DNA from 2 places in the Micromonospora sp. NPDC023888 genome. Region 1 is predicted to be linked to the other one. Evidence: riboswitches for the same ligand, from Rfam matches in the RefSeq annotation. Region 1 holds a riboswitch; the other holds the start of a gene.

Region 1 (7,077 bases):
GGACGGGGTGGCCGCCGACGTACCGGCGTCGGCGACCGGCGCGGCGCTGGACGCCGGGTCGGCCACGGTGAACGGGTACGACCCCTGAACCGGGTGCCCGTCGGCGGAGACGACCCGGTAGGCGACCGTGTACCTGCCGTTGGGCAGTGTGTCGGTCACCTCGACCGTGCTCGTGGCCCCGGCGACCACCGGCTCGCCGGTGGCGAGCTTCCGCCTGGCGGCGTCGGTGAGCACGATAGTGGTGAACGTGGGGTCGAGCCGCTGCATGAATTCCAGGGCGATCTCGGTCGGCGCGCTCGACAGGGTCGCGTCCCGAGCCGGCGTCGACGACCTGAGCGAGTTGTGCGCCCAGGCCGGGGCGGCCGGGACGAGCAGCGCCACGAGGACGGCGAGCACCGCCGCGCCGAGCCGGACGGCGGTGGGGCGGGGCGGCGGCCCGGGCACGGCGGCCTCTCCGGTGGTCATCCGAGCACCTGCTCGCCGATCCAGCCACCCGGCGGGCATCCCGGTGGGATGGCGAACACGGCGGACCCGATCGGCGTGGTCCATTCGTTGAGCAGGTCCCGCTCGGCCAGCCGGCGTTGGATGGGCAGGAACTGCCGGGCGACGTCGGCCTGGTACGAGGTGAAGATCAACCCGCTGTCGGCGTGACCCTCGGCTGTCGGCACACCGTCGTAGTTGTAGGGCCGGCGCAGGATCTTCAGCCGGTCGTCGGTGACCCGGGCACGGGTGAGGTGGGAGAAGTCGGGGATGACGGTGAGCCCGTCGGGGCCGGTGGCGGCGAAGTCGGGCTCGTCGTGTTCGGCGGTGCCGGTGAGGGGTGCGCCGGTGTCGAGCCGCCGCCCGATGGCGAGTTCGCGGTCGGCGCGGCCGAGCAGGTCCCAGGTCTCCATGTTCATGCTGATGCGCCGCACCACCACCGTGGTGCTGTCGCGCAGCCACGCCGGGCCGTCCGGCACCCAGAGGGCGGTGTCCAACGGGATGCCGGGCCGGGGGTTTGCCGTGCCGTCGAGTTGGCCGAACAGGTTGCGCTGCGTGTGGCCGCCCGGCTCGACGCCCGGGCTGCGCCGGAAACCCCGCTGGACCCACCGGACGGTGGCGAAGGGCCGACTGTCCTTGATCAGGACCCGTTGGGCGTGGGCGACGGTGACCGCGTCGTCCGCGCAGATCTGCACCAGCAGGTCACCGCCGGACCAGGCCGGTTGGAGCCGGTCGACGCGGAACGAGGGCAGGTCGCCGACCGAGGCCGGCCGCCGATCGTCGACACCTGCGGCCCGGTACAGGCCGGGCCCGAAGCCGAAGGTCACGGTCAGCCGTGCCGGCAGCAGCCCGAGTTCGGCCTCGGTGTCGGCAAGCGCGGGTTGACCCTGGGTGAGCCGGGCCGCGTCGTCGGTGAGCAGCCGCAGCATCCGACCCAGCGCGGCCCGGTCGGTGCCGGCCCGCAGGGTCAACGCGACGAACGCCGCGTGCGCCTGCGGTTCGGTGGCGACCCCGGCCTGCCGGGCACCGTGGAACGGCTCGACCAGGCCGCCCACGCTCGCCGCCAGCGTCGTGTCGACGGCGGTCACCGACGATGGCTCGGCCTTCCCGGCGCGGGTCACGGCGATCGCGGTCCCGCCGGCCACGGCGCCGCCGGCGGCGAGAGCCCCGCCGGTGAGCAGGCCACGCCTGCTCACCGGCCGGACGGGCGACGTCCCGGTCACGATGCCGGACTCATGCTCATCCCCGGCGTCGCGCTCGTGCCGGGCATGGGCTCCCCGTGGCCGGGGGCGTAGCTCTCCTGCGCGCCGGTGAACGGCTTGGCCACCGCGCGGAACTGCTGGGTCCGACCGTCGGCGAAGGTCAGGGTGACTGTCAACTCGTCGCCGGCCTGAACGGGCTTGGTGAGGTTCATCAGCATCAGGTGGTCGCCACCGGGCTCCAACGCGTGCGTGCCCTTGGCCTTGATCACGATGCCGCCCTGCTTCGGCCGCATGACCATCTTGCCGTCCTCCATGGCCATCTCGTGCAGCTCCATCGGCGACACCGAGGTCGTGGCGCTTGTCACCGTGACATCGCTGTCGCCGTCGTTGACCAGGGTCCCGAAGGCCGCCGTCATTCCCTTGTCGGCCGCCTTCACCCACGGGTCCCGAACGCCGAGCACACCGGCGTCCGAGTTGGCCGAGACCGACGCGGACGGGCCTGGCTGCGCCGCCGACGAAGCGTCGGACGAGTCGCAACCGGCGGCGCCCAGCGCCAGGATCGCGGCGGCGAGGACGGTGGCCGAGCGGTGTGAACCGAGCGGGCTGGTGGTGCGCATGTGTTCTTCCTCCGATGATTGCTGCTGGCTGGATGGTCGGCCGCAGCGGGGAGAAAGTTCCGGTCTCAGGGCACGTTGATCGTGAACTCCGCGGTGTGCACCTTGCCGCCGACCTGGAAGTCGAAGAACGCCCGGTACCGGCCCGAACTCGGGGCGGTCAGCCAGAACTTGACCGACCCGTCGACCAGCTCCGGCTCGGGGTGGACGTGCACGTACCCGAGGTCGCCCTCGCGGACGACGACCAGGTGCCCGTACGCGCCCAGGTACGGCTCCAACCGCACCGGTACGGTCGGGTCGGCGCTGACCTGGAAGTGCATCGGCGCCGTCACCCCCACCGTCGGGGTGCCGTTCATCGACACCGTGTACGGCCCGGCCGTCGCCTGGGCCTGCACCGGCGGCAGCGCCGTCGGGGTGTGCGCGCCGGGCACGGTGTGGTCCACGCCCAGCACGAGAGGAAGCTGCGCGCCGTTGGTCGCGGTGACGGAGAAGTCGGCGTAGACGCGGTAACCGCCGGGCCGGGCCAGCGTCAGGGGGACGCTCCAGGTGCCGTCGGACGCCATCGTCGGATGCAGGTGCTGGTAGCCGGACAGGTCACGGCCGACCACGATCAGGTGCAACGGCTTCTCGTGGACGACAGCGAAGCGGGTCGCCGGCTGCCTGTCGGTCCCGACGATGCGGAAGCGGTAGTCGGCGCGTACCCCGGGCGGTTGGGACCGCTCCAGCGGTTGCAGGGTGTACCCGCCGGCGCTGACCGTCGTCCCGGTCGCCAGCGTCTCGCCCGTAGCGGCGTCACCGCGATGCGTGTGCGGCCCGGTGCCCGCCGGGTGTTGGTGCCCGTCGGTCGCGGAGCCCACCTGCCCCGAGGCGGGCGGACCGCCCGCGGGCTGTCGGGCGTCGCGGTTCGCCGGGTTCTCGTCGCCGGTCCCGATGCGGGCCAGCCCGAACCCGGCCAGCAGAGCGATCACCAGCCCGCCGACGAACAGCGCCAGCTGGGTGTTGCTCAGCCGGGATCCGGACGTCGCGGCGGCGCGGTCCGGGTCGGGCAGTGCTCCGGGGCCGGTCGTCGGCTCGCCGTCCGTGCTGGTGACGGCCTCCGCCACCTGATCGGTCGGCGTCGGCTCGACCGCGACGCCCGTGCGGGCCGTGACGACCGTGTTGCCCTTTCGCGCCGCCGGCACGGTGGCGGGCCGCCGCTTGCCACCGGCGGTCTTGCCCGCGCCGGCCTTGCCCCCGACGGTCCTGTCCCCGGCGGCCTTGCTCCCGACGCTCCTGCCCGCGCCGGCCTTGTTCGTGGAACGGCCGCCACCGCCGCGTCGACCGGAGGTCGCCGGCGAGGTGCGGCCCCGGCCGGTGGATGCCGATCGGCGACGCCAGACGACGAACCCGGCCACCGCCCCGGCCGCCACGATCGCCACCGCCCAGCCGGCCCAGGCCGGTGCTCCGGATCCGCTCTCCTCGGTCGACCCGGTCGACGGGCCCGCCGCAGCCGGCGGGGTCGACGGATCGTCCGCAGTGGTCGGCACCGCGGAGGCCTGCCCGGACGTGCCGTGCTGCTCGGCGGCGGCGACCAGCGCCGGGTCCGGTTGGGTCGACGGCGGGGTCCACCCCTGTGGCGCCGCCGTCACCCGCCCGTCGTAGCGGAAGGTCAGGGTGCCCCGTACGGCGTCGCCGTCCGAGGCGAGCGACAGGTAGCTCACCGAATACTGGCCCTTGGCGGGCAGGTGGGCGACGGTCACCACCGCAGGGAACCCCGTCGTGTACTCCCGTGGCTCGAACTGCCCGTTGACCAGGAAGTACTCCCGTACCGGCTTCTCCAGGGGCTTCGGTTCCCCCTGCGACCAGCCGTTGTCGACCCGGGTGCCGCCCGGGGCGGTGATCGTGAAGAACGCGTTGGCGGCGGCCTTCTCGGTGAAGTAGAGCCGCACCTCCGTCAACGGCTCGCGCACCGTGGCGCCGCTCGCCGGTGTGGACATGGCAAGAGTCCCGTGAGCTGCGGCGGGTTGGGCGGACGCGAGGAGGGCGACCGCCGAGGCGAGGAGGAACGCGAGGAGGCCCGAGACCACCCGCCCGCAAGTCTGGGGGAGACGACGCATCTGGATATCCTCACCGCCGCGAGACTTTTTTCAAGAGGTGGCGATCTTCTTCCTCGATTGACAAAAGTTGACGATGACGCCGTACGCCACCGCAGCAGGACGCCCCGGGCGGACAGATTCCCTGGCCAGCTATGCTCGCCGGCGGCGCTGGTTCGCCCCGTCGTGACCGGCGGGGCGTCGTAAGAGGGAACCCGGTGAAAATCCGGGGCTGCCCCGCAGCGGTGAGTGGGAACGACAGCCGTCATCAGCACTGGGCCAACGGCCCGGGAAGCGACGGCCAGTAGGGGACCGGCACGACCGGTCAGGCCCGCGAGTCCGAAGACCTGCCGGCGCCGCGTACACAACCGTGTGCGCTGCCGTCGGCCTCGCGGGTGGGCTGAGCGGGTGACGGGCCGTGCGTGCGCGGCCACGTCCTCGTCAGCGTGTGTCCGCGACCCGGCGGTGTGGTTTCCCGAGGGACGGACTACCGCTGTGCACGACACCACCACGATCGCCGGCCGCGCGCCGTCGGCGTCGCACCTGACCCTTTCGCAGATCATGGACCAGCACCACACCAACCTGATGGGTACGGTGCACGGCGGCCGGATCCTCAACCTCATCGACTCCGTCGCCGGTGTGGTCGCCGCCCGGCACTCCGACGGCCCGGCGGTGACCGCCGCGATCGACGAGACGGCGTTCCTCCGCGCGGTGCGGGTCGGTGACGTCGTGCACGTCGACGCCCGGATCACCTGGGCCGGGCGCAGCTCGATGGAGGTGGCCGTCAAGGTGACCGCCGACCGGTGGGACCGGGCGGTGCCGCCCACCGACGTGGCAACCGCGCACCTGGTCATGGTCGCCATCGACGACGACGGCCAGCCTCGTACCGTGCCACCGCTGCTGCCGGAGACGGACGGGGACCGGCGTCGCTACCGGGAGGCGGAGATCCGCCGGGAGCACCGGCTGGCGCTGCGACGCGCGCTGCTCGACGGTGCCGACGACGGCTGAGGCGCGCCTCGGTCCGCCCGATGCGGCGCGGGCCGGTCCGCGGAAGCCGCCCCGCCGTCGATCTGGTCGGATAGCGTCCACCTGAAGCCCCCTCGATCACGGAGAGTGTGGATGGTATGCGCGCTGCGGTGCTGCGGGAGTTCGACGTTCCGCTGACAGTCGAGGAGATCGCTCAACCCACCCCCGAGCGCGGGCAGGTGCTGGTGCGGATCGTCGCCAGCGGGGTCAACCCGCTCGACACGAAGATCCAGGCGGGAAAGGCCGCGCACGCGCGCATCCAGCTTCCCGCGGTGCTCGGCCTGGACGTTGCCGGCGTCGTCGCGGCGGTCGGCGCGGAGGTGACCGACTTCGCGCCGGGGGACGAGGTGTACGGGCTGTGCGGGGGCGTGGGCGACCTCCAGGGTTCGCTCGCCGAGTACGCCGCCGTGGACGCCCGGCTCCTGGCCCGCAAGCCGAACACACTCTCGATGCGGGAGGCCGCCGCGTTGCCCCTGGCGGCGATCACCGCCTGGGAGGGGCTCGTCGACCGGGCCGGAGTCCGAGCCGGGCAGAAGGTGCTGGTGCACGGCGGCGCCGGTGGTGTCGGATACGTGAGCGTCCAACTCGCCCAGGCGTGCGGCGCCGAGGCGTACGCCACGGGCGGGCCGGCGAGCATGCCGCTGATCGAGAGCCTGGGCGCGGTGCCGATCGACTACACCTCGACGAGCGTCGAGGAGTACGTGCAGACGTACACCGGGGGCGAGGGGTTCGACATCATCGCCGACAACGTGGGCGGCTCCACCCTCGACGCGTCGTTCGCTGCGGTGCGCACCTATTACGGACACGTGGTCAGCGCGTTGGGTTGGGGAACGCACTCGCTCGCCCCGCTGTCGTTCCGGGGAGCCACCTATTCCGGGGTGTTCACGCTGCTGCCGATGCTGACCGGGCGCGGTCGTGAACACCACTGTGAGATTCTGCGCGAGGTCGCGGCGCTTGCCGAAGCCGGGGCCATGCGCCCGCGACTGGACCCACGCACGTTCACGCTCGACACGGTCATGGACGCCCACCGGCTGGTCGCCAGCGGCAGCGCCAACGGCAAGGTGGTCGTGGACATCGTCGGTTGAGCTCGTCCACCATGCCAGCCATCAGGCGGCTCATCGACGGCGACACCACGCCCACCCCGGCGGTCGGCGAGACGTCAGCCGACCCTGCCACCGGTCTGGGGCTTGCCGGCGGCGCCGGCTGGACATCCCGCCATCCGGCGACCCGGGCGAGCCGAGCAGACCGCCGCCCGACCCGCCAGCGTCCAACCGTGCGTCAAGGCCGTCTTGACGAGGCGGGCCGGGCGGCGGCCCGCTCCCCAGCAGGGCGGGTCGACGGCAGACAGTGAGGATGGTGGGGTGGGTCGCCGGGTTGAGCAGGGTTGCTGCGCTGGCGTAAATGGGGCTGTTCTGGTGGGCGGCGCATCGGCCCGCCGCCAGCGGCGTTACCGCAGCACTGGCCATTCTTCCTTCAGGCACCGCACTGCACCGCTGAGCCGTGGACGTGGCAGAGGCCCGACGGGCGTGGGCGGATGGGCCAGGGACCGCCCTTGCGCGCGATGACTTGGCAGCGGGAAGCCGGGCTGGTGCTGATGCTGGCGCAGCAACGGTCGCATCTGCCTCGGCGCGTCAGTAAAAGAGGCGGCGGGTGGTGGGTATCTCGACCAAGGCGACCGGATGC
Region 2 (7,077 bases), on a different contig from region 1:
GAGCGAACAGCACCGCCACGATGTCGCCCCTCGCGCCGAAGACGTGCGGGCCCCGGCTGGTCCCGTGGAACCCGGCGTCCGCCCAGTCGGGAAGCGACGCCGTCTCGACAGGCGAATGGCAGCCCGTCGCGGCGCTCGGGCTACCCACGACGCTCGCCGTGCTCGCGACGCCTGCCGTGGTGGCGGTCGGCGCGGCCGACCCGCCGCCGGTCGCGGCCGTGCACCCCGCCAACAGAACCACCGATGCCGCCAACGGCAACCTGCCCCAGAAACCCATCTCGACCCCTCCGGTACGCGTCGACGACTCGTCGCATCTTCAGGACACCGGCCGCGCCCGTCAGGTTCCCTAGCGCAGTGAGCGGGCGATCTCGATCGCCTCGGCCCTGGTGACGGCGCCCTCAAGCCGGTAGCTCACGCCGGCGTCCTGCCAGATCAGGGTCGAGGCGGCGAGTCGGGCGCTCTCCTTGTGGACCGCTCCGGAGCGGTCCACGTACGACAGCACGTGCGGGCCGTCGACCCACACCGCGAAGTCGTCGTTGACCTGCACCCACTCCACTCCCGGCGGTGTGACCTCCTTGTGGAAGGACAGGTTGAGGCGACCGTCGAACGCGTCGACGCGCAGCGCGCCGCCGTCGTAGAGCAGCGTCGCGACCCGGCAGGCGCCGGTGGGATCGGGGTCGGCGACCAGCACCCGCTCGGGCGGACCCAGCTTCGCCGGTAGGCGGATCGGGAACCGTACCGAACGTTGTGCCTCGTCCAGACCGGCGACCCGCTGCGCCGGCAACGGCGACGCCACGCCACCGGGCAGCGTCGGCGCGGACGAGACGGCGATGCTGACGCCGGCAAAGCGCAGCAGCCCGGTGACCGCGTCCGCGACGGCGGCACGGGTCGGCGGAAACACCGCCACGAGCAGGGCGACGAGCGCCGCCGCGGCGAGCGGGCGCCACCGCCGCACCGGCCGGTGCAGCCGTCCACGGACCTGGGCGCGCACGTCGGGCGGCTCGGGCGTCTCCAGCCAGACCGACAGGTCGCGCAGTTCCCGTTCGAGGTCACCCATGCCGGACCTCCTCCCGGTCGAGCAGGCCGCGAAGCTTCGCCAGGGCCCGGGACGTGCGCGACTTCACAGTGCCCCGAGGACAGCCCAGCGCCGCCACCGTCTCCTCCTCGCTGAGGTCGAGGAAGAACCGGCAGACGATCACCTCGCGGTCCCGTACCGGAAGTTGACGCAGGGCCTGCACCAGCGCGGCGCGGCGCTCCCCGGCGAGGACCGCTCCCACCGCACCGTCCTCGGCGATCTCCGACGTCGGGTCCGCCGCCGCGGCGCGCAGGACCAGCCCGTCGCGCCGGCCGCGGGACCGGTGCAGGTTGCGGGTCTCGTTGGCGACGATCGCGAGCAACCAGGACCGGAAGGACGACTCACCCCGATAACGGGACAACTTGCGGTACGCCTTCACGAACGCCTCCTGGATGACGTCCTCGGAGTCCGAGCCCGCGCCGAGCAGCATCGCCGTCCGGTACGCGGACGCGGTGTGCCGGGCGACCAGGAGGTCGTACGCCTCCAGGTCGCCGGAGCGAGCGCGGGTGACGAGCGCGTCGTCGTCCAGGGGAACCTCCGTTCGGGTCACACTCATGACACCGCTCACCCGCCGCGGGTTCCAGCCCCGTCGGATCAGCTGTCTCCCACCCGGCGTGCAGCGTATTGCCAGGATTCGGTGCTGCACTGGAGGGGCGTCGAGGGAAGGGGTGGGGCATGAGCTGGTTCAATCGCCGGTCGCGGGGTGTCGAGGCGACCCCGACGAAGCTGGACCGGGAGGCGACCCGCGAGGACCTCGCCGCGCTGGAGGAGTTCGTCGCCAGCCGGCGCGGGGTGGAGTTCTACCTGGAGCCGGAGACCACCGCCACGGACACCACGGTGGTGGCGGTCGCCCACGACGGGGAGTGGATCCGGCGCCGCACCGGCACGCCGCGAGCCGCGGGATCCATCGCCCGCAAACACGCGGTGCCGCTGTACGAGGCGGGCCGCACCGGCTACCCGGAACGGATGCGTGCCTGGAGCCGGGCCCACCCGGAGCGGCACGCCCGCTGAGGCTCGTCTGCTCAGGCAGCCGGGGGCGTGCCCGGGGGCGCTGTCCGGCGTCGATCATCACACTGCCGCGCTCGTCGGCCACGACGGCGACGCCGGCCCGGAGCGCCTCCGGTCCGGATCGCCCGGACAGAGTCAGACCCGGCCGGCGAGGTGGCGGAATCGCATGGCGACGATGGTGATCGCCCCAGGGATTGATCGCGGACGCTGATCCGGCGGTCACCCGTCCTCGGTGAGGGCGTCGGCCGGCACCGCCCTGCCGGATGATCGGCGCAGGTCAGAGTTCATTCGGACGTCCTTTGCTCTGCTTACCTATCGGCACCGGTGACGCTCCGTGTCCGGTGCACATGGGTAAGCAGAGCAAAGGACGTCGGGCATTGATGTGGGGCATTGCTCCGTGCGGAGTCGCGCTCGCGCCAATCGCTGAAGCTCGATGAGTGCCGTCCGGCTGGCGGGGTCGGACCGGCGTTGACCGGCGGCGCGGCGGTGTGGCAGCATTCGCGGCCTGACGGCAGTGAAGGAAGTCGGTGCGAATCCGACGCGGTCCCGCCACTGTCACCGGGGAGCGATCCCCCCTCGTGAGTCACGGCCGTGTGTCTGCGGCTGGAAGGCCGGGGGAGAGCGTCGATCCGGAAGCCAGGATACTTCGGCCGTCGGGATGTGCCCCAGGGCGTGGACACCCGAGGAGGACCCGATGACGCACGGCGTCGCATTCACCGATGACCATCGCCACGACAGGTTTCGTGGGCGCCGCACCGCGCCCGCGACCGGCCGCGCCCGTACGCTCCGGGCCGGCCTCGTCGGCGTGCGCCAGGTCGACCGCGCCGGCCACCGGTCCCACTGAGCTGAGCGCGCGGCGCTGACCGGCCCCCGACGTCCGCGTCGGCGAGCTCGGCCGCGCCGTCGTACCGGCTGACGCCGCACCCACCCGCTTCGTCCAGGTCGCCCCCGTGGCGGTCAGGGCGTCACTCTCCGGAGCCTGCCGTGCGCATCCTGCTGCTCTCCACCGCCGACACCGACCTGCTGGCCGCCCGCGCCAGCGGCGCCGACTACCGGCTCGCCAACCCCACGCGGGTCGCCGCCGACGAGGTGCCCGCCCTGCTCGACGGGGTCGCCCTCGTCGTCGTACGCCTGCTCGGCGGTCGACAGGCGTGGCCGGACGGCCTCGCCGCGGTGCTCGCCACCGGTGTGCCGACTGTCGTGCTCGGCGGCGAGGCGCTGCCCGACGCGGAGCTGATGGCCATCTCCACGGTGCCGTCCGGGGTCGTCACCCAGGCCCTGGCGTACCTGGTCGAGGGTGGGCCGGACAACCTCGGACAGTTGGCCCGGTTCCTCTCCGACACGGTGCTGCTCACCGGCGAGGGGTTCGCCCCGCCCGCACCGACTCCGGCGTACGGCGTGCACCGCGAGTACCCCACCAATCCGGAACAGCCCACCGTGGGGATCGTCTTCTACCGGGCACACGCGCTCGCCGGCAACACCGACTTCGTCGACGTGCTCGCGGACGCGGTCCACAAAGCCGGCGGCAACCCGCTGCCGATCTTCTGCGGCTCGCTGCGCGGGCTGACCGCGAGCGCGGGCCCGCTCGGGCTCTTCACCCGCTGCGACGCGCTGCTGGTCACCGTGCTCGCGGCCGGCGGAGCGGTCGCCGCGGACGCCTCCGGGGGCGGCGACGAGGACGCCTGGGACGTCGGCGCACTGGCCGCCCTGGAGGTGCCGATCATCCAGGCGCTCTGCCTGACCAGCACCCGTGAGCAGTGGGCCGGCAGCGACGCCGGACTGTCCCCGTTGGACGCGGCGATGCAGGTGGCCATCCCCGAGTTCGACGGCCGGATCATCACCGTGCCGTTTTCGTTCAAGCAGATCGACCCGGACGGCCTCTCGGTCTACGCCGCCGATCCCGAGCGGGCCGCCCGGGTCGCCGGCATCGCGGTGCGCCACGCCCGGCTGCGGTACCTGCCGAACCCCGACAAGCGGGTCGCCGTGGTGCTCAGTTCGTACCCCACCAAGCACTCCCGGGTCGGCAACGCCGTCGGGCTGGACACCCCGGTCTCGGCGGTCCGGTTGTTCGCCGCGCTGGCCGAGGACGGCTATGACCTGGGCGACGCGCCGCCGCCCGCCGACGGGGACGCGCTGATCCACGCGCTGATCGCCGCCGGGGGTCACGACGTGGAATGGCTCACCCCGGAACAGTTGGCCGGCGCCGAGGCCCGGATTCCGGGGCACACCTACCGGCGCTGGTTCGACCAGGTCCCGGCCGAGCTGCGCGAGCGGATGCGGGAGCACTGGGGTGAGCCGCCCGGCCAGCTCTACACCGAGGGCGGCGACATCGTGCTCGCCGGGCTGCGCTTCGGCAACGTGGTGCTGCTGATCCAGCCGCCCCGCGGCTTCGGGGAGAACCCGATCGCCATCTACCACGACCCGGACCTGCCGCCGAGCCACCACTACCTGGCCGCGTACCGCTGGCTGGCCGCGCCGGTCGCCGACGGCGGCTTCGGCGCGGACGCCGTGGTGCACCTGGGCAAACACGGCACCCTCGAATGGCTGCCCGGCAAGGGCCTCGGCCTGGCCGCCGACTGCGCGCCCGACGCGGTCCTCGGTGACCTGCCGCTGGTCTACCCGTTCATCGTCAACGACCCGGGCGAGGGCACCCAGGCCAAGCGTCGGGCGCACGCCGTGGTGATCGACCACCTGGTGCCGCCGATGGCCCGCGCCGAAACCTACGGCGACCTGGCCAAACTGGAGCAACTGCTCGACGAGTACGCCACAGTGCAGGCCCTCGACCCGGCGAAGGTGCCCACCGTGCGGGCGCAGATCTGGGACCTGGTGCGCGCCGCCGAACTGCACCACGACCTGCACGCCGAGGCGTTGCCCGACGCGGACGACTTCGACAACTTCGTGCTGCACCTCGACGGGTACCTCTGCGAGGTCAAGGACGTGCAGATCCGCGACGGGCTGCACATCCTCGCCGACGCGCCCACCGGTGAACCGCGGGTCAACCTGGTCCTCGCGGTGCTGCGCGCACCCCAGATCTGGGGCGGCGCCCGCGCCCTGCCCGGCCTGCGGCAGGCGCTCGCCGTCGCGTACTCCCTCGACGAGCAGGCGCTGCTCGCGGCACCGGGGACCCGACTGACGGTGCCCACGGCGCTCACCGACGTGGTGGACGGGCCGGCCGGCACCGCCGCCGACGCGATCGACCTGATCGAGGCGCTCGCCCGGCGGCTGGTCGTCGGCATGGAGACCCTGGACTGGGCAGTGGACGCGGTCGACGCCGTGGTCGTCGAGGTGACCGGCGAGCTGATCCCGGACGTCGCCGCCGTGCTGCACTTCGCCGCCACCGAGCTGGTGCCCCGGCTGGACCGCACCACCGACGAGCTGACCAACACCCTCGGCGCGCTCGACGGACGGTTCGTGCCGCCCGGCCCGTCCGGCTCACCCACCAGGGGCCTGGTCAACGTGCTGCCCACCGGCCGCAACTTCTACTCCGTCGACCCGAAGGCCATTCCCAGCCGCAACGCCTGGGACGTCGGGGTGGCCCTCGCGGACTCGCTGCTGGCCCGGCACCTCGCCGACACCGGGGCGTACCCCCGCTCGGTGGGGTTGACCGTGTGGGGCACCAGCGCGATGCGCACCCAGGGCGACGACATCGCCGAGGTGCTCGCGCTGCTGGGTTGCCGGCCGGTGTGGGACGACCGGTCCCGGCGGGTCACCGGCATCGAGGTGGTGTCGACGGCCGAGCTGGGCCGGCCGCGCGTCGACGTGACAGTGCGGATCTCCGGGTTCTTCCGGGACGCGTTTCCGCACGTGGTGGCTCTGCTCGACGACGCCGTGCGGCGGGTCGCCGCCCTGGACGAGCCGGACGAGGAGAACTACCTGCGCGCGCACGTCGCCGCCGACCTCGCCGAGCACGGCGACGAGCGGCGGGCCACCGCCCGGATCTTCGGCTCGAAGCCCGGGGCGTACGGCGCGGGCCTGCTGCCCCTGATCGATGCCCGGACCTGGCGCAGCGACGCCGACCTGGCCGAGGTGTACGCGGTGTGGGGCGGCTACGCCTACGGCCAGGGCCTGGACGGGCGGGAGGCGCGCGCCGACATGGAACGCTCCTTCGCCCGGATCGCGGTGGCGGTGAAGAACCAGGACACCCGCGAGCACGACATCGTGGACTCCGACGACTACTTCCAGTACCACGGCGGGATGGTGGCGATGGTCCGCCACCTCACCGGCACGGCACCGCAGGCGTACGTGGGTGACTCGGCGATGCCGCACGACGTGCGCACCCGCACCCTGGGCGAGGAGACCCGGCGGGTGTTCCGGGCCCGGGTGGTCAACCCGAAGTGGATCGCCGCGATGCGCCGGCACGGCTACAAGGGCGCGTTCGAACTGGCCGCCACCGTGGACTACCTGTTCGGCTACGACGCCACCGCCGGGGTGGTCGACGACTGGATGTACGAGCACCTGGCCGCCGCGTACCTCTTCGACGACACCACCCGGGAGTTCCTGGAGCAGTCCAACCCGTGGGCGCTGCGCGGCATCACCGAACGCCTGTTGGAGGCCGCCGACCGAGGGCTGTGGGCCAAACCCGAGCCGGCCACCCTGGACCGGCTGCGCGACACGTACCTGGCCAGCGAGGGCGACCTGGAGGACCGGCAATGACGATCTATCCGTTCAGTGCGGTGCTCGGCATGGCCGACATGCGGCTGGCGTTGCTGCTCAACGCGGTCTCCCCGGCGATCGGCGGGGTGCTGGTCCGGGGCGAGAAGGGCACCGCGAAGTCCACAGCGGTGCGGGCCCTCGCCGCGCTGCTGCCCCCGGTGCGCCGGGTGGCCGGCTGCCGCTTCGGCTGTGACCCGGCCGAGCCGGACCCGGCCTGCCCGGACGGGCCACATCCGGGCGACGCCGCCGCCGAGACCCGCCCGGCCCGCCTCGTCGAGTTGCCGGTGGGTGCCGCCGAGGACCGGGTGGTCGGCTCACTTGACCTGGAGAAGGCCCTCGGC

What was found. A riboswitch is a leader RNA that binds a small molecule or an ion and turns the genes downstream of it on or off. The one in region 1 is predicted to bind cobalamin.
Region 2: another riboswitch for cobalamin. It lies ahead of cobN (cobaltochelatase subunit CobN); the one in region 1 lies ahead of AB0F61_RS11960 (acyl-CoA thioesterase).

The regions. Positions count from the first base shown of each region.
Region 1 is NZ_JBEZZW010000010.1:130,235-137,311, reverse strand. It holds gene AB0F61_RS11980 (copper resistance CopC family protein) at 1-465, opposite strand, end outside; gene AB0F61_RS11975 (Dyp-type peroxidase) at 462-1,703, opposite strand; gene AB0F61_RS11970 (copper chaperone PCu(A)C) at 1,700-2,299, opposite strand; gene AB0F61_RS11965 (copper resistance protein CopC) at 2,365-4,392, opposite strand; cobalamin riboswitch at 4,524-4,738, shown strand; gene AB0F61_RS11960 (acyl-CoA thioesterase) at 4,864-5,376, shown strand; gene AB0F61_RS11955 (zinc-dependent alcohol dehydrogenase family protein) at 5,493-6,479, shown strand.
Region 2 is NZ_JBEZZW010000018.1:118,994-126,070, forward strand. It holds gene AB0F61_RS18370 (hypothetical protein) at 1-19, opposite strand, end outside; gene AB0F61_RS18375 (hypothetical protein) at 21-350, shown strand; gene AB0F61_RS18380 (hypothetical protein) at 347-1,057, opposite strand; gene AB0F61_RS18385 (RNA polymerase sigma factor) at 1,050-1,631, opposite strand; gene AB0F61_RS18390 (hypothetical protein) at 1,751-2,086, shown strand; cobalamin riboswitch at 2,601-2,730, shown strand; gene cobN (cobaltochelatase subunit CobN) at 3,068-6,736, shown strand; gene AB0F61_RS18400 (VWA domain-containing protein) at 6,733-7,077, shown strand, end outside.